DNA from 4 places in the Halomonas kalidii genome. Region 1 is predicted to be linked to each of the others. Evidence: predicted binding sites of a transcription regulator. Region 1 holds the regulator's gene; each other region holds the start of a gene.
The links. The regulator sigma-54, encoded in region 1, starts transcription at its own class of promoters, with help from an activator protein. The targets are predictions, from matches to a motif close to TGGCACNNNNNTTGCTNT.
Positions count from the first base shown of each region.

Region 1 (4,600 bases):
CGTCGATTCCGCGCGCGCGCACTTCCTCCAGCAGGGTGGGAAAGCGCTCCAGTGCATGGGGCAGGTTGCGCGCATCGATGCTCACCGCGATCGAGGTGTGGGGCGAGTGATCGCTGCTGAGTTCGTCCACCAGCGGGCCGAGCAGCATGGCCGGCAGGTTGTCGATGGCGTAGTAGCCGAGGTCCTCGAGGGCCTGCAGTGCGATCGACTTGCCGGAGCCGGATCGGCCGCTGATGATCACGAGCTGCATGGCGGGTCTCCTGGTCGTGTGACTGGCCGGGTGGCCCGGTGAGCGACGATCAGCCCGAGGACTGTCGTCGGATCGCCTCGATGAGTCGCTCATGGAGCTCGCGCTGGCTCGCGCTCTTGCGCAGCCGGCCGCGGGTCTCGGCATCGTTCATCACGCCCGCGACCTGGGCCAGCAGCGCGAGGTGGGCATCGTCGGCCTCTTCCGGTACCAGCAGCACGAAGATCAGGTCAACCGGCTCGCCATCGATGGCGTCGAAGTCGATCGGCTCGGCCAGCTTCAGGAAGCCGGCAAGGGGAGCCTTGCAGTGCGGGTCGCGGGCATGGGGAATGGCGACGCCGTTGCCGATACCCGTGCTGCCCAGCCGCTCACGGCCGATCAGGCGGCCGAAGACTTCCTGGCTGTCGAGGCTCGGTGTGTTCTGTGCGATGAAGGTGCTGAAGAATTCCAGTACCCGCTTCTTGCTTCCCCCGGGCACGCCGAACAGGGTGCGCTCGGGGGGCAGGATGGCTTCGAGTGTCATGATGGATCAGCGGGCACCGGCGCCCTGGGCGCGGGCCTGGACCTTCTCCTTGTGCTTGACCAACTGGCGGTCCAGCTTGTCGGCGAGCGCATCGATGGCGGCGTACATGTCACCGTCCATGGCCTCGGCGTGCAGATCGGCACCGGCGGCATGCAGGGTGCAGGCGGCCTGCTGGCGTTCCTTCTCGACGGAGAGCGTTACCTGCACGGTGGTGATGTTGTCGTAGTGGCGTTCCACGCGAGTGAGCTTTTCGTTCACATAGTCACGCAGGGCGTCGGTCAGTTCCACATGATGGCCGGTGATGTTGACTTGCATGACACGCTCCTTCGTCCTTCGATTGGTGCCTCGATTGTAACCCTTTTTCCTGCCCTGCAAACCCCCTGCTGAGGGCGATGCCAGCGGCGACTGGCGCTCACTCACCTTAGCCGCTTGCGCTCGCTGGAGGAGGCGATGCCCATGGCCTCCCGATACTTGGCCACGGTCCGCCGCGCGACGCTGATGCCGGCCTCCTCGAGCAGCGTCACCAGCTTGCTGTCGGAGAGCGGCTTGCGTGGCGGCTCCTCCTGGATCAGCTTGCGGATGCGGGCGCGGATCGCGGTGCTCGAGTGAGCGTCGCCATCCCCGTTGCCGACCTGGCTGGAGAAGAAATACTTCAGCTCGAAGACGCCGCGGGGGGTGTGGATGAACTTCTGGGTGGTGACTCGCGAGATGGTCGATTCGTGCATCTCCACGGCCTGGGCGATATCGGCCAGTATCAATGGCCGCATCGCCTCCTCGCCCTGCTCGAGGAAGTCGAGCTGGCGCGCCATGATCTCGCGTCCTACCCGCAGCAGGGTGTCGTTGCGGCTGGAGAGGCTCTTCATCAACCAGCGGGCCTCCTGCAGGTGATTCTTGAGGAACTGGTTGTCCTGGCTCTTGTCGGCGCGGCGAATCAGTGCCGCATAGTCGGGTTGGATGCGTAGCCGTGGCAGGGCCTCGGGGTTGAGCTCCACCTGCCAGCCGCGGTTGTCGTGACGGGCGACCAGGTCGGGAATGACGTAGTCGTTGTCGGATTCCGAATAGCGACTGCCCGGCCTCGGGTCCAGTGAGCGCACCAGGGCGATCACCTCGTCGAGGGCATCGTCATCGAGGCCGAGTCGGCGCTTGAGCAGGCGGCGGTCGTCACCGGCCAGCGCTTCGAGAAACTGGCGCACCAGGCGCCGGGCCTGGGGCAGCAACGGGGTGTCGTCGGGCAGGGCGGCGAGTTGCAGCATCAGGCATTCGCGCAGGTCCCGGGCGAAGATGCCGGTCGGCTCGAACTGCTGCAGGCGCAGCAATACCTGCTCCACCTCGCGACTCTTGAGTCCCTCGAGCCCCTGGTTCTTGAGCCCGTCACGCAATTCGTCGAGCGGCTGGGCCAGGTAGCCGGCGCCGTTCACGGCATCGATCAGGCTCTCGGCGATGTGTCGCTGACGTTCGTCCAGGTCGGTCATGGCCAACTGCCAGGCGAGGTGGTCCTGCAGGCTCTGGCCCGAGGCCTGGCGCTCGAAGTCTGGGCCCTCGCCGCTGCCGGCGGGAGAGGCGCCCAGATCCTGGTAGGTGTCCGACCAGTCGCTGTCGACCGAGAGTTCGCTGGGGATCTCGCTGGCCCAGTCGTCATCGGCAGGCTCGCTCGCTGCCTGTTCGCCGAAGCCGTCATCGAGCTCCAGCATGGGGTTCGACTCCAGGGCCTGCTGAATCTCCTGGCGCAGGTCCAGGGTGGAGAGCTGCAGCAGGGCGATGGCCTGCTGCAGTTGAGGCGTCATGGTCAGCTGGGTGCCGACACGCAGTTGCAGGGATGCTTTCATGGCCATGAGAGGTGTGTGCTCATTCGCCGAAAACCCCCACCCTAGTCCGCTGCCCGGCGCGTTGCAAGTCTTTTATTAGCAATAAGCATGCCATCGGCAATTTTCATGCCGCCATGCTGCAATAGCCTTTATATCAGTAAGTTGCGGTAGATGTGGTCAGAGGCGGAAGTCTTCGCCGAGGTACACTTCACGCACCCGCTGGTTGGCCAGGATCGCCTCGGCATCGCCCTCGGCGATGATCTGGCCGTCGCCGACGATGTAGGCGGTATCGCAGATATCGAGGGTCTCGCGCACGTTGTGGTCGGTGATCAGGACGCCGATATCACGGGCCTTGAGCTGACGGATGATGGCCTTGATCTCGCCCACCGAGATGGGGTCGACCCCGGCGAAGGGTTCGTCGAGGAGGATGAAGGCGGGTTCCGTGGCCAGCGCCCTGGCGATCTCCACCCGGCGCCGCTCGCCGCCGGAGAGGCTCATGCCGAGGTTGTCGCGGATATGGGTGACATGGAAGTCCTCGAGCAACTGCTCGAGCCGTGCCCTGCGCCCTGTGCGGTCGAGGTCCTGGCGGGTCTCGAGGATCGCCATGATGTTGTCGGCCACCGAGAGCTTGCGGAAGATCGAGGCTTCCTGGGGCAGATACCCGATACCGGCCCGGGCTCGTTCGTGCATGGCGGCCTTCGTCAGGTCGAGGTCGTCGATGTGGACCTCGCCGGCATCGGCGCGAACCAGCCCGACGATCATGTAGAAGGAGGTGGTCTTGCCGGCCCCATTGGGGCCGAGCAGGCCGACGATGCTGCCTTGGCCGATGGCCAGGCTGATGTCCTGCACCACGCGGCGGCGCTTGTAGCTCTTGGCCAGATGGCTGGCGCGGAGTGTCTTCATGTCGTCCCTTATTGCTCGGGCTGCAGGGTCATGCGTATGCGCTGGCGCTCTTCGACGCCCTCGGCCTCCGAGCGGGCCTGGACCACGCGCCGATCGAGGAAATACTCGAGATAGCCGCCGTCGAAGGTGTCGCCGCCCTGGTGCAGCTCGGCGCGATCGATCAGTTCCACCCGCCGCTCGGCGACGTAATAGACGATGGTGCGTCCCCAGCCGCGCACGAGTGGCTCGTCAGGTGCCGGCAGCTGCTCGATGTAGGCGCGTTCGCCGGTGGCGATGGCGTGAGAGAGTTCGCCCGACGCGTTGCGGCGGATCTCGACCCGGTCACCGGTCAGTTGCATGCTGCCCTGGCGGATGTCCACGTCGCCGGTATAGACGGCGGTGCCGGCGCGGTCGTCGAGATCGAGCTGGTTCGCCTCCACCTCGATGGGAGCGCTGGCGTCGCCCTCCAGGGCCTGCGCCGAGGGAGCGACCAGGACCGTGAGGGCCAACCCGAGCAGTGCCGGGGCCAGCAGGGAGGCAGGGGGCTGTCGCGTCATGGCTCGGGGTCCTCGTCGGTGGGGGATAGCGTCTCGGGCGGATGGTGACCGCGGACATTGTCGGTCAGGCGGGCGCGATTGTCATGGATCCAGGCGTCGAAGCGCTCACCGCGCATGCGCTGGGGCGGTTGGCGCAGCAGCGCCGGGGCTTCGCTCCAGGCGTGGCCGGTGTCGGCATCGAAGTGCAGGATATCGGTGTCGAGTTGCCAGTGCTCCTCGGGAGCGTGCAGGCGGGCGTCGCCGGAGAGGGTGAGGGGATTGCCGCCGGCGCCCAGGGTGCCGACCTTGCCCTGGCTGAACCAGATGCGCCCCGAGCTGTCGATCAATCGCGCCTCCGGTGTCTGCATGCGCGTGACGTCGTCGTGGGGGGTGTGCACCAGGCGCGGGGTGTCCAGGCGCTGGTGAGCCTGGCCCTCGGCGTCGAAGCGGGTCAGGCGAACGCCCTCGAGGTAGTAGTCCGGTTCGCCGGCCTCGTGGCGGGGCACCGGCCCGGGCTCCCGGGGGCTGCGCTGGTCGAGCAGGGCGAGCACGCCACCGAGGGCCAGCAGCAGCAGGAACAGCCAGACCCGAAATGACGGGCGCGGCA
Region 1 covers NZ_JASCQN010000025.1:275,970-280,569, forward strand. Annotated here, with positions in the region: gene rapZ (RNase adapter RapZ) at 1-250, opposite strand, end outside; gene ptsN (PTS IIA-like nitrogen regulatory protein PtsN) at 300-770, opposite strand; gene hpf (ribosome hibernation-promoting factor, HPF/YfiA family) at 777-1,085, opposite strand; gene QLQ85_RS05925 (RNA polymerase factor sigma-54) at 1,187-2,602, opposite strand; gene lptB (LPS export ABC transporter ATP-binding protein) at 2,753-3,478, opposite strand; gene lptA (lipopolysaccharide transport periplasmic protein LptA) at 3,487-4,014, opposite strand; gene lptC (LPS export ABC transporter periplasmic protein LptC) at 4,011-4,600, opposite strand, start outside.

Region 2 (4,600 bases), on a different contig from region 1:
GAGGTTCATGTCACGGGCAGAGACTGGAAGCACCTGGAAGAACAGGGAGTGCACAACGCCACCCTGCGCGAAACCTCGGATGTGGTCAATGCCGCGGTGCGTGGCCTCAAGTATGGCATCCCGCTGGGCCTCGTACTGGGTATCGTCGCCTACGTCATCCTGGACAACGCCATCGGCGGTATCAGCTTTGTGCTGCTCATCCTCGGCATGATGGTGTTCGGCGGCCTGTTCGGCATCTGGAGCAGCACCATGATCGGGGTGTCGGTGCACGACGTGAAGGTCGACAAGTACGAGGATGACATCGAGAACGGGGCCTTCCTGATGATGGTGGACGTACCCGCCAATCGCGAGGACGAGATCTATTCGGCGATCCACCGACATCATCCGGAAGTGGTCATCGACAAGGTCACCCGGGATGAACTGAAGCACCACTTGGGAACGGGACGTTAGCCATTGTCCGAAAACTGTCTGCGCTCGGTCACGCGGGTCGAGCGAGGGGACATCGAGCGTGGCACGAGGCGAGTCACGCCCGGTGAATTCGTAACCCGTGCCGCCTGAGCTTGCGCACCACGCTGGGCTGGCTGATCCCGAGACGCTCGGCGATGGCGTAGGTACTGGCCAGCTCCCCGCATGATGTCGCCAGCACCTCACGCTCGACGCGGGACAGGTAATCCGGCAGCGACTCGCCCGGGGCGACCCCCGGCGGCTTTACGGCTGCATCGCCATCGACGCCCCCTCCCGGCCCCATGACCGGTGTCGACACGGCACGCCATGGCGGCGCCTCGATTATGTCGCCGGGCGCCGAGAGCCAGGCCCGCTCCAACCAGTTCTCCAGCTCACGCACATTGCCCGGCCAGTCGCTGCCCATCAGTTCCGACCAGGCGCCGGCGTGCAGCAGCTTCTGCCGGCCGTAGCGCCGGTTGAGGCTCGCCAGGCAGTTTTCCACCAGGGCGGGAATGTCCTCACGTCGCTCGCGCAGTGGTGGCAGCGTCACCGGAATCACATTGAGTCGATAGTAGAGATCGAGCCGGAAGCGCCCCGCCTCCACGTTGCGCGCCAGGTCCTGGTTGGTGGCGACCACCAGTCGGAAGTCCACCCGCCGCGGCCGGGTATCGCCGAGCCGAGTGACGGTTCCATCCTGAATCACCTTGAGCAGCTTGGTCTGCATCAGCAGCGGCAGCTCGCCGATCTCGTCGAGAAACAGCGTGCCCCCCTCGGCCTGCTCGAGCAGCCCCGCCTTGCCCTGCCGCGCCGCGCCGCTGAAGGCGCCGGGCTGGTAGCCGAACATCTCCGACTCGAAGAGGTTCTCGGGAATCGCACCGCAGTTGACCTCGACGAAGGGCCCCTCGCCACGTCGACTCCAGCGATGCAGCTGGCGGGCAAAGGCGGTCTTGCCGACACCGGACTCCCCCAGCATCAGCACCGTGGCGTCCGACGGCGCCACCCGCTTGAGCAACAGCGCCACCTCACGCATCACCCCGCTACGCACCTGGAGCGCCTCGAGGGCGTCATCCAGCCCCCCGTCATCGGTGACCGCTCCGGCATGACTGCGCCTGAGATGCTCGCTGAAGCGCTTCTGCAGCAGGGCGTACTCGTCCTGCAGCAGTTGCAGGTCGGTGAGATCCCGTGAGCGACTGACGATACGCTCGATGCGGCCGTCGACGAACACCGGGTGTGCCTCGGCGATCACCCGGCGCCCGGTGCCGGTCACCTGCATCAGTTGCACCGGCCGCCCGGTGCGCAGCACCTCCAGGCTGATCGATGGCTTGAGCACGCCCCGGGCCTCGAGCTCCTGCACCGTGGCCCGGGTCAGCTCCTCCCGGGACATGCCGTAGACCGCGGCGGCCCCCGGGCTCACGTCGAGTACCCGGCCCTTGCCATCGACGATGAAGAAATGGTCGTTGGCCGTCTCGATGATGGTCTGGAGCACACGGCTGTCGATATGGTCCATCCGGTTCCCCCTCCTGGCCCGCCGGCGATTCACTTATGCATCAACAATACATCATTGCATCACATAACGGGGCCTAATGATGCAATAACGCATCGCCTGGATAAAAACCTCCATGAAATCGGCAGGTTAAAATATGGCACACCCTATGCACGGCAGTCTGGACTCGTCTTCGAGCACCCATACCCCGACAGGGCGATATCAGAGGAGACCCCGATGCATCACTACAACCAACCCCTCGGCGGCAACGAGATGCCCCGCTTCGGCGGCCCGGCCACCATGATGCGCCTGCCCGCCCGACCGAGCGCCGAGGGCCTGGATGCCGCCTTCATTGGCGTGCCCCTGGACATCGGCACCTCCAACCGCCCCGGCACCCGGCTGGGGCCACGCCAGATCCGCGACGAGTCGCGCATGCTGCGGCCCTACAACATGGCGACCCGGGCGGCCCCCTTCGACAGCCTGCAGGTGGCCGACATCGGCGACGTGCCGATCAATACCTTTCATCTGCCGAAGAGCATCGACATCATCACCGCCTTCTACGCCGAGGTGCTCGGCCATGGCTGCACCCCGCTCACGCTCGGCGGCGAGCACACCATCACCCTGCCGATCCTGCGTGCCATCGCCGCAACGCACGGCCCCGTGGGGCTGATCCACATCGACGCCCATGCCGACGTCAACGACCAGATGTTCGGCGAACCCATCGCGCATGGCACGCCCTTCCGCCGCGCCCAGGAGGAAGGCCTGCTGGCCGGGAACAAGGTGGTGCAGATCGGCCTGCGCGGCACCGGCTATTCCGCCGAGGACTTCGACTGGTGTCGCCAACAGGGCTTTCGCGTGGTGACCGCCGAGCAGTGCTGGTACACGTCGCTGGCCCCGCTGATGGCCGAAGTCCGCGAGCAGATGGGCGACACCCCGGTCTACATCTCCTTCGACATCGACGGCCTCGATCCCTCGGTGGCCCCCGGTACCGGCACCGTGGAGATGGGCGGCCTGACCTCGGCCCAGGGCCTGGAGATCGTGCGGGGCGCCACCGGCCTGAACATCGTCGGTGGTGACCTGGTCGAGGTCTCGCCACCCTACGATCCCAGCGGCAACACCGCGCTGATGGGCGCCACCCTGCTCTACGAGATGCTCTGCGTCCTGCCCGGCGTCCAGCACCGCGACTGAACTCGCCGACGGTCGTCCTCGATCGCATCGATCCATCGCCAACGACAACAATCCGTGGGGTATCCCCTATGTCCGCTCTCGAATCCACCGGCAACGACGCCGCCCGTGACCGCGGCTTCCATCGCCGCGATCTCTTCAAGTTCCTGATCCCCTCGCTGATCGGGGTCAGCCTGTTCCTGGTCCCGTTCCAGGTCGGCGACACCATCAACATCGGCATGGGCCTGATGGCCGACGGCCTCAAGGCGCTGCTCGACGGCGCCCTGCCGGCCATCGCGGTATTCGTGCTCTGTCTTTCGGTCGTGGCGACGCTCTATATCAAGGTGGCCCGCCCGGCCTGGGCCGAGCACGGCGTGATGCGCGACATGTTCCACGTCGGCCCGGTGTGGTTGGGCATGCGCCTGCTCGGTGCCATCTTCGCGCTGATGACCTTCTTCCAGGTCGGCCCCGAGTTCGTCACCGCCTCCTTCACCGGCGGGGTGATGCTCAATGACCTGGCCCCGGTGCTGCTGACCTTCTTCTTCTTCGCCGCCCTGCTGCTGCCCTTCCTGGTCGAGTTCGGCTTCATGGAATTCATCGGCAGCCTGGTGCGCAAGCCGTTTCGGGTCATCTTCAACCTGCCGGGGCGCAGCGCCATCGACGCCACCGCCTCCTGGATGGGCTCGGGCACCGTCGGTGTGCTGATCACCACCCAGCAGTACGAGACGGGCTTCTACAATCGCCGCGAGGCCGCGGTGATCGCCACCAACTTCTCCATCGTGTCGATCGCCTTCAGCCTGTTGATCACCAGCTTCGTCGATCTCAACCACATGTTCGTCCAGTTCTACTTCACCGTGGTGGTGGCCGGCCTGATCGCCGCCGTGATCGTGCCGCGGCTGCCGCCGCTGTCGCGCAAGCCCGACAGCTACTACGAGCCGGTGGGTTGCCAGCTCGCCGAGAAGCGCACCGAGGAGGTGGGACTGCTGCGCTACAGCCTGCTGCAGGCGGTACGCCGTGCCGAGAAGGCCCCGGGCCCCCGGGAGCTGGCACGCAATGCCCTGTTCAACGTCGCCGACATCTTCCTCGCCCTGCTGCCGCTGGTGTTCGCCATCGGCACCGTGGCGCTGATACTAGCCGAGTTCACGCCGCTGTTCACCTGGCTCTCCTACCCCATGGTGCCGGTGCTCGAGCTGCTGCGCATTCCCGAGGCCGAGGCGGCCGCCCCGGCCACCCTGGTGGGCTTCGCCGACATGTTCCTGCCGGCGGTACTGGCGACCAACATCGAGAGCGAACTGACCCGCTTCGTGATCGCCTGCCTGTCGCTGACCCAGTTGATCTACATGTCGGAGATCGGCGCCCTGCTGCTCAAGTCGAAGATTCCGATCAAGCTGTGGGAGCTGGTGGCGATCTTCCTGCTGCGCACCGCCATCACCCTGCCGATCATCGCCTTCATGGCCCATGCGTTCTTCTTCTAATGCCGCGAGCAATGGGCTTCGAGCCTCGAGCAGT
Region 2 covers NZ_JASCQN010000032.1:281,216-285,815, forward strand. Annotated here, with positions in the region: gene QLQ85_RS09720 (DUF1269 domain-containing protein) at 1-450, shown strand, start outside; gene QLQ85_RS09725 (sigma-54 interaction domain-containing protein) at 524-1,951, opposite strand; gene speB (agmatinase) at 2,165-3,115, shown strand; gene QLQ85_RS09735 (YjiH family protein) at 3,184-4,566, shown strand.
Region 2: speB (agmatinase) is a predicted target of sigma-54. The motif match lies at 2,086-2,103, and genes of this name have one in related genera.

Region 3 (4,600 bases), on a different contig from region 1:
CCACAACTGGGCGCCGGTGGCGACCAGCCGCCCCGCGCCGCGGTGGCGGGCCAGGGTCCCCCAGGGCTCGCCGGCGCAGAAGCCGTCGATGCGCCCCTCCTGCAGGGCTTCCACCATGCGGGGGGGCGGCAGGGCGATGAGCTCCACCTCTCGCTCGGCGTCGATGCCCGCCAGCGAGAGCCACTCGCGCAGCAGATAGTGCTGGCAGGAGAAGGGATAGACCATGGCCAGGCGGGGGCGACGTTCGCCCGCTTGCCGGCGCAGCCAGTCGCCCAGCGCGCGTGCGCCCATCGCGGGATCCTCACCGAGTGCCGCGCCGCTGTCGCGGCAGAGCGTCTCGGAGAGCGTGAGGGTATTGCCGTTGCGGCTCAGGATGATCGGTGCCCGGGCATCGCAGGGCGCCCGGCCCAGTCCCAGGCTCATGGCCAGCGGTAGTGGCGCCAGCATCTGGGCGCCATCGAGCAGGCCGGCGGCGACCTTGTCACGCAGCGTCGACCAGGCGTTCTCCCGCGACAGCGAGACCTCGAGGCCCTGCTCGGCGAAGAACCCCCGCTCCCGGGCGATGATCAGCAGGGCGGCATCCAGCAGGGGAATGAAGCCCAGGGTCAGGCGTTCCAGTTCGGGGGATGGCGGCATGGCCGTCGTGCTCATGGCTGTCTCGTTCATGACAGGGGCCCCTACTCGGGTGATCGAGGGTTCAGGCGTTCGAGAATGTCGATGACGCTGTCGGCGACCTCGGCCAGTCGTTGGCCGCGATCCATGGCCAGCTTGCGCAGCATGCGATAGGCCTGCTCCTCGTCGCAGTCCTGGTGCTTCATCAGCAGGCCCTTGGCGCGTTCGATGCGTTTGCGGTCGGCCAACTGGTTACGCGCCTGGTCGAGCTCCTGGCGCATGGACTGGAAGGCATCGAAACGGGCGATGGCGACCTCGATGATGGCCTTGACCCGGCCGGGCACCAGGCCATCGACCACGTAGGCGCTGACGCCCGACTGCAGTGCCGCCTGCATGGTATCGGGGTCGTGCTGGTCGGCGAAGAACACCACCGGACGCGGGTTCTCGCGATTGAGCAGGGCCATGCTCTCCAGGGTGTCGCGATCGGGCGATTCCATGTCGATGATCACCACGTCGGGCTGGTGGCGGGCGACCATCTCGTTGAGGCTCGCCGGGCTCTGCAGATGGCAGATGACCGTATGACCCTCGCTGGTGAGGGCCTCCTCGACCATGGCGGCGCGCACGACCTCGTCGTCGATCAGCAGGATGTTCAGGGGTGGTGGCATGGCTGTGTCGCTCGTCGTGTTGCGTGCGTTTACTGCACTGCAAGATGCATTCCAGTTACCGCTACCTCGAGGCGGGACGCCAGTCCCGGGCGGGTGGGAGGGAAGCGTGGCCGTCGTGTCGAGGGCTGTCGGCACCAGGGTGGTGCATGGTGTGGCCGGTCATGATAGTCATTGGTGCGGTGGGCGAGAGCCAAGGTTCCCGGCAGGGGGGGCGAGGGAGCCTCAGGTCTTTGGAGTGACAGCAGAAATTACAGCATGGCATGTGTGTTGCTTGAGGGGTGGCACTAGCTGATCACACGGTAAGGAGAGCCATGCCGGCTCTCCGACCAGGCAACGACGCCCGCCAACGGTCCCCTGCTCAGGGGGGTGTTGGCGGGCGTCGCCGTTTCCAGACCTACCGCGACAGGAGATCGTCATGCATCAGGCCCGAACCACCTGCCCCTACTGCGGCGTCGGCTGTGGCGTGCTGGCCTGCGTGGAGAACGACCGGATCACCGGGGTGGACGGCGATGCCGATCACCCGGCCAACTTCGGGCGGCTGTGCGTCAAGGGCTCGGCACTGCACGAGACCCTGGGAGACCACGGCCGACTGACCCGCCCGCGGGTCGACGGTGCCGAGGTCGACTGGGAGACGGCACTCGACGCCGTGGCCGATCGACTGCAGGCGACTCGCCGCGACCACGGCAAGGGGGCGGTGGCGGCCTATCTCTCGGGGCAACTGCTCACCGAGGACTACTATGTCGCCAACAAGCTGTTCAAGGGCTTTCTCGGTACGCCACACCTGGATACCAACTCGCGGCTCTGCATGGCCTCGGCGGTCGCCGCCTACAAGCGCTCCCTGGGGGCCGATGCGGTGCCCTGCAACTACGAGGACATCGAGGAGGCCGAGCTGGTGGTGCTGGTCGGCTCGAACCTGGCCTGGAACCACCCGGTGCTCTACCAGCGCCTGCGCACCGCCAAGAGTCGCAACCCTCTGATGCGGGTGGTGGTGATCGATCCCCGGGTGACGGACACCTGCGAGATCGCCGACCTCTACCTGGGCCTCAAGCCCGGCAGCGACGCCCGGCTGTTCAACGGCCTGCTGGCCTGGATGGCCGACAAGGGCAGGCTGGACCGCGTCTATCTCGAGAAGCACACCACCGGCTTCGATGACGCCCTGGCCACGGCCCGGGAGGGCGACGGCGCGGTGGAGGCCATCGCCGCCGACTGCGATGTCGACCCGGAACGCCTCGAGACCTTCTTCTACTGGTTCGCCAGCCAACTGCACGTGGTGACCCTCTACTCCCAGGGAATCAACCAGTCCTCCAGCGGTACCGACAAGTGCAATGCCATCATCAACTGCCACCTGGCCGGCGGCAAGATCGGGTTGCCGGGCGCCGGGCCCTTCTCGATCACCGGCCAACCCAACGCCATGGGGGGCCGCGAGGTGGGCGGATTGGCCAACCAGTTGGCGGCTCACATGGACTACCACAGTCCCGGGGCCATCGACCGCGTCACCCGCTTCTGGGCCACGCAGCACCTGGCGCCGGATGTGCCGGACGGGCCGGGCCACAAGGCGCTGGAGCTGTTCGAGGCGATCGAACGAGGCGAGGTGCGGGCGGTATGGATCATGGCCACCAACCCGGCGGTCAGTCTGCCCGACGTTCACCGGGTGCGCCGGGCCCTGGCGAAGTGTCCGCTGGTGATCGTCTCCGAGTGCGTGGCCGATACCGACCTGCTGCCCTACGCCGACATCGTGCTGCCGGCCTCGGGCTGGTCGGAGAAGGACGGCACCGTGACCAACTCCGAGCGGCGCATCTCCCGGCAGCGCGGCATCCTGCCGCCGCCGGGGGAGGCACGTCACGACTGGTGGATCATCACCCAGGTGGCCCGCCGACTCGGGTTCGGCGAGGCCTTCGCCTATGAGCACCCGGGCGAGATCTTCGACGAGCATGCCCGGCTGTCGGGGTTCGAGAACCAGGCCGGCACCGACTCCGCGCGGCTGTTCGATATCTCCGGACTGGCCGGGCTCGACCGGGCGGCCTATGACGCCCTGGCGCCGATCCAGTGGCCGGTGACCGCCGATGTCCCCCACGGCACCGCCCGGCTGTTCGAGGATGGCCGTTTCGCCACCCCGGATGGCCTGGCCCGGCTGATTCCGGTGCGCCCGCATGGGCCGCGGCAAACGCTGAGCGGGACTCGGCCGCTGCGCCTCAATACCGGCCGGGTGCGCGACCAGTGGCACACCATGACCCGCACCGGCCGTGCGCCACGGCTGATGAACCATCGCGCCGAGCCCTTCATCGAGGTGGAGCCCGGCGATGCCGAGGCCTGGGGCGTGCACGACCAGCAACTGGCGCGCTTGACCGGCGCCGGGGGCGACTACATCGGCCGGGTGCGGGTCTCCAAGGCCCAGCGGCGGGGCGAGGTCTTCGTGCCGATGCACTGGACCGGCCAGTTCAGCGGCCGTGCGAGCATGGGGGGACTGCTGGAGGCGCATCGCGACCCCGTTTCCGGACAACCCGAATCCAAGCATGGCGCGGTCTCGCTGGAGCCCCTGGCGGCCGGTTGGGAAGCGACCCTGCTGGTGGCCGACGGCCTGGAAGGCGCAGCCGACTGGTGTGATGCCACCCGCTACTGGGCGCGCATTCCGCTCGGCGGCTGCCAGCGCTGGCAGCTGGCCGGTGGCCGCGCGGATGCGCATGGCGACACGCGCCCCGACTGGCTGGCCTGGCTGGCACAGTACCTGCCGGTGGCCCCGACGCTGTGGTGCGAAGACCCGGCCAGCGGTCGCCTGCGCGCCGCGGGCCTCGAGGCGGGACGCCTGCGCTGGTGGCTGATGGTCGGTCCGCCCGCTGAGCTTCCTGGCCTGGCCTGGCTCGACGAGCGCTTCCAGGAGGCCGCCCGGGGCGACGCCCTGGATGCGGCTCGCCGCCGGCGCCTGCTTGCCGGCTGCGACGATGGCGCCGCCGATAGCGGGCCTGTGGTGTGCAGCTGCCACCAGGTGGGCCGGGCCACCATCGTCTCGGCCATCCACGCCGGCGACACCAGTGTCGAGGCGCTAGGCGCCCGGCTGGCCTGCGGTACCCAATGCGGCAGCTGCATCCCCGAACTGAAATCCCTGATCGAAGAATGTGCCGAAGAGGAGAGGGCCCATGCGCGCGCTGAGCCGAAGCCTGAAAGCATTGACGTTGCCTGATGTCCCAAGCGCCCTGGCACGCCTCGGCACCGCGGCCAGTCGTTACCTGGAGGGGGTGAGGGGGATCACCGGGGGGCAGGGCATCATGCTGCCACTGGGGGGCAATTGCCGTCCCGGTACCGTCTATCTGGTGGGGGCCGGCAGC
Region 3 covers NZ_JASCQN010000051.1:507,939-512,538, forward strand. Annotated here, with positions in the region: gene QLQ85_RS18950 (CmpA/NrtA family ABC transporter substrate-binding protein) at 1-651, opposite strand, end outside; gene QLQ85_RS18955 (ANTAR domain-containing response regulator) at 678-1,277, opposite strand; gene QLQ85_RS18960 (nitrate reductase) at 1,693-4,455, shown strand; gene cobA (uroporphyrinogen-III C-methyltransferase) at 4,412-4,600, shown strand, end outside.
Region 3: QLQ85_RS18960 (nitrate reductase) is a predicted target of sigma-54. The motif match lies at 1,534-1,551, and genes of this name have one in related genera.

Region 4 (4,600 bases), on a different contig from region 1:
CGGCCCGGAGCCCGAGTTCTTCATCTTCGACGAGGTGCACTGGAAGGCCGACATCGAAGGCGCCATGTACAAGATCTCCTCCGAAGAGGGCGCCTGGGCCACCGACCGCCAGGTCGAGGGCGGCAACCTGGCGCACCGCCCGCGGGTCAAGGGTGGCTACTTCCCGGTGCCCCCGGTGGACAGCTTCCACGACATCCGCGGCGCCATGTGCAACACCCTGGAGGCCATCGGCCAGAGCGTCGAGGTGCACCACCACGAGGTGGCCAACGCCGGCCAGAACGAGATCGGCGTCAAGTTCAACACCCTGGTGAAGAAGGCCGACGAGCTTCAGGAGATGAAGTACGTCGTGCACAACGTGGCGCACGCCTATGGCAAGACCGCCACCTTCATGCCCAAGCCGCTGGTCGGCGACAACGGCAGCGGCATGCACGTCCACCAGTCGTTCTGGAAGGACGGCGTCAACCAGTTCGCCGGTGACGAGTACGCCGGGCTCTCCGAGATGGCGCTCTACTACATCGGTGGCATCATCAAGCACGCCCGCGCCCTGAACGCCTTCACCAACGCCTCCACCAACTCCTACAAGCGTCTGGTGCCGGGTTTCGAGGCGCCGGTGATGCTGGCCTACAGCGCCCGCAACCGTTCCGCTTCCATCCGCATTCCCTACACCGCCAGCCCCAAGGGCAAGCGCGTCGAGTGCCGCTTCCCGGACCCGACCGCCAACCCCTACCTGTGCTTCGCGGCGATGCTGATGGCCGGCATCGATGGCATCAAGAACAAGATCCATCCTGGCGATGCCATGGACAAGAACCTCTATGACCTGCCGCCGGAAGAGGGCAAGGCCGTGCCGACCGTGGCCAACAGCCTGGATCAGGCCCTGGAGGCGCTGGACGCCGATCGTGCCTTCCTCACCGAGGGTAGCGTCTTCACCGACGACATGATCGATGCCTACATCGAACTGAAGATGGAAGACGTGGAGCGCATCCGCATGTCCACCCATCCGGTCGAGTTCGACATGTACTACAGCTGCTGATACGGCGTGTGCCGACCGTCCGGCCCTGCGGGGCCGGACGGTGCGACGACGCCTGATGCATTGACCGTAAAGGGGTTCCGCCATGGCGGAACCCCTTTCTTTCGTACACTATCCAAGAAGCAGCAGGGGCGACACCAGATGAGCGACAAGGCCGGTGTCCCCGGAAGTCATCGGCATCGACGCGGGGGGAGAGGCATGAACAAGGTACTCGTGGTATTGGCGCTCGGGCTCGCGGTGGGCCTTGCGGCCCAGGCCCAGACCGTCTATCGCACCACCGATGCCCAGGGCAACGTGACCTTCACCGACAATCCCGAACGCGGCGGAGAGGAGGTCGAACTGACGCCGCTCACCGTGGTGCCCTCCCGCGAGGTGCGCCAGGAGCGGGCCGTGCCGCGGGTCGACGGCAGCCGTGCCGCGACGGCCTCGCCGGGGCAGCCCTTCATGCCCTACGACAGCTTCCGGATCCTCGCGCCGGCCCATGAGGAGACGCTGCCCACCGGCCATGCCGGCAATGTCGAGGTCGAGCTCGATATCGTACCCGAGCTGCGCGAGGATCACCGCGTGCGTCTGCTGCTGAATGGCCAGGTCAGTCAGTCGGCGATGCACACCCGCGCCTTCATGCTCACCAACCTGGACCGCGGTGAGCATCAGCTGCAGGCCGAACTGCTCGATGCCGGTGGCGAAGTCCGCCATCGCACCTCGCCGGTGACCCTCTACGTGCAGCGGGCCAGCGTCAACCTGCCCCAGAACCCCAACCGCCCCAATTAGCCGCCCCTTCGCCGGGCACGGTCGTTGTGCCCGGACGGCAGCCCGAGGCCCTGTCGTGACGTGTCCCGTGACGACAGGGTCGTCGCTTGTCCCGAGCCTGCATTCCCGCTACTGGTGCAGCGGGGTGGCAAGCTGGCCTGCTTTCGTGCGCCGCCTGGTTCTATGCACTATTGTGGTGCACCAAGGGGGTGCGTCAGGGCACCGAAACGGCGCCAGGGCGCCCTTTCTGGTGCTGGCGCGCTTCTTGCAGTGCTATTGGCAACACGCCCTGCCATGTCCGGACGGGGCGGTGGGAGTCGAAGGGTCACTGCCATTCCATGGACGGTGAGCGGGACAACGCCATGATTCGAGAAGGCCCGATGTATCAACGCTTGATGGAGCACCTGACCACGGCCGTGTTGTTGCTGGATGGCCAGTTGCGCCTGTGCTGGATGAACCCCTCGGCCGAGGCCCTGCTGGCCGTCAGCCTGAGCCGGGTCGAGGGCATCGAGTTCACCAGCGTGGTGGGCAGCGAGGAGGGAATCGGCGAGGTGCTGGGCAAGGCCCGCGACGAGTTTCACCCCTTCACCCAGCGTGAGGCGCGGCTGGTGGTCGGGGGCGAGGTGCTCACGGTGGACTACACGGTCACGCCGCTCAGCGCCGACGAGCTGCTGCTGGAGATCGAGCCGCGTGACCGGTTGATGCGCATCTCCCGGGAGGAGGCCCTGCAGACCCGCCAGGAGACCATCAAGGTGCTGGCCCGCGGGCTGGCCCACGAGGTCAAGAACCCCCTCGGCGGCATCCGCGGCGCCGCCCAGCTGCTCGAGCGTGACCTCGACGATCCCGGGCTCAGGGAGTTCACCCATATCATCGTCGAGGAGGTCGACCGCCTGCGCGACCTGGTCGACTCCATGCTGGGCCCCAACCGGATGACCCGCCATGAGCCGCTGAACATCCACAAGGTGCTGGAGCGAGTGCGTTCGCTGCTGATCGTCGAGCAGCCCGGGGTGCAGATCGAGCGCGACTACGACCCCAGCCTGCCCGATCTCGCCGGCGACGAGGCACAGATGATCCAGGCGGTGCTCAACGTGGCCCGCAACGCCGTGGAGGCGATGACCGAGGCCGGTATCGCCGAGCCACGGCTGGTGTTGCGGACCCGGGCTCGCCGCCAGTTCACCCTGGGCGCCGAACGCCACCGGCTGGTCTGCGAAGTGGCGATCATCGACAACGGCCCCGGGATTCCCGAGGCGCTGCACGAGACGCTGTTCTACCCGATGGTCTCGGGACGGGCCGACGGCAGTGGCCTGGGGCTGTCCATCGCCCAGTCGATCCTGCACCAGCACCAGGGGTTGATCGAGTGCGACTCCTCGCCCGGCCATACCGAATTCCGATTGCTGATTCCGCTGGAGAAGCGCCATGACTGATGTCGCACGTGTCGTGATCGTCGATGACGATCGCGCCATTCGCTGGGTACTGGAGCGCGCCCTGGCCCAGCCCGACCTGGAGGTCGAGTGCATCGAGCGCGCCGATACCGCCCTCGGCCGCCTGCTCGACGATCCCCCCGACGTGCTGGTCACCGATATCCGCATGCCGGGCATCGACGGCCTGGACCTGATGTCGCGGGTGCGCGAGGCCCATCCCGACCTGCCGGTCATCGTGATGACCGCCCATTCCGACCTCGAGAGTGCCGTCGCCTCCTACCAGGGCGGCGCCTTCGAGTACCTGCCCAAGCCCTTCGATGTCGACGAGGCGCTGGCCCTGGTGCGCCGCGCCGTGGCCCATGCCCGCGAACGCAAGCGCCCGGTGAGCGTGCCCGAGGGGCTCGATGCCGAGATCATCGGCGAGGCGCCGGCGATGCAGGAGGTGTTCCGCGCCATCGGCCGGCTGTCGCACTCGCACATCACGGTGCTGATCAACGGCGAGTCGGGGACCGGCAAGGAGCGCGTCGCGCGCGCCCTGCACCAGCACAGCCCTCGCGCCGGTCAGCCCTTCATCGCCCTGAACATGGCGGCGATTCCCCGGGACCTGATCGAGTCCGAACTGTTCGGCCACGAGAAGGGCGCCTTCACCGGTGCCACGGCAAGCCGCCAGGGGCGCTTCGAGCAGGCCAACGGCGGCACCCTGTTCCTCGACGAGATCGGCGACATGCCCGCCGAGACCCAGACCCGGCTGCTGCGGGTGCTGGCCGACGGCGAATTCTATCGGGTCGGTGGCCACACCCCGGTGAAGGTGGATGTGCGGATCATCGCCGCCACCCACCAGAACCTGGAGACGCTGGTGGACGATGGTCGCTTCCGCGAGGACCTCTTTCACCGCCTCAACGTGATCCGGGTGCACCTGCCGAAGCTGGCCGAGCGGCGCGAGGACATCCCGCGGCTGGCACGCCACTTCCTGGCCGAGGCGGCCAAGGAGCTCTCGACCGACGGCAAGGTGCTGACCGCCGAGGCCGAGGCGCACCTGACCCGGCTCTCCTGGCCGGGCAACGTGCGCCAGCTCGAGAACACCTGTCGCTGGCTGACGGTGATGGCCTCGGGTCGTGAGGTGCTGATCGAGGACCTGCCGCCGGAGCTGCGCGACGGCGGCGGTGAGGCCGCCACCGGTGACTGGCGGGCCGCCTTCCGCGACTGGGCCGACCGGGCGCTGGCCGCCGGCCACACCCACCTGCTCGAGGAAGCCGTCCCCGACTTCGAGAAGATCCTCATCGAGACGGCGCTCAAGCACACCGGGGGGCGCAAGGGCGAGGCCGCCGAGCTGCTGGGCTGGGGCCGCAATACCCTGACGCGCAAGTTGAAGACGCTGCTGCCGGCCTTGGCGGATGGGGAT
Region 4 covers NZ_JASCQN010000029.1:15,293-19,892, reverse strand. Annotated here, with positions in the region: gene glnA (glutamate--ammonia ligase) at 1-1,030, shown strand, start outside; gene QLQ85_RS07345 (DUF4124 domain-containing protein) at 1,226-1,798, shown strand; gene glnL (nitrogen regulation protein NR(II)) at 2,158-3,201, shown strand; gene ntrC (nitrogen regulation protein NR(I)) at 3,194-4,600, shown strand, end outside.
Region 4: glnL (nitrogen regulation protein NR(II)) is a predicted target of sigma-54. The motif match lies at 2,032-2,049, and genes of this name have one in related genera.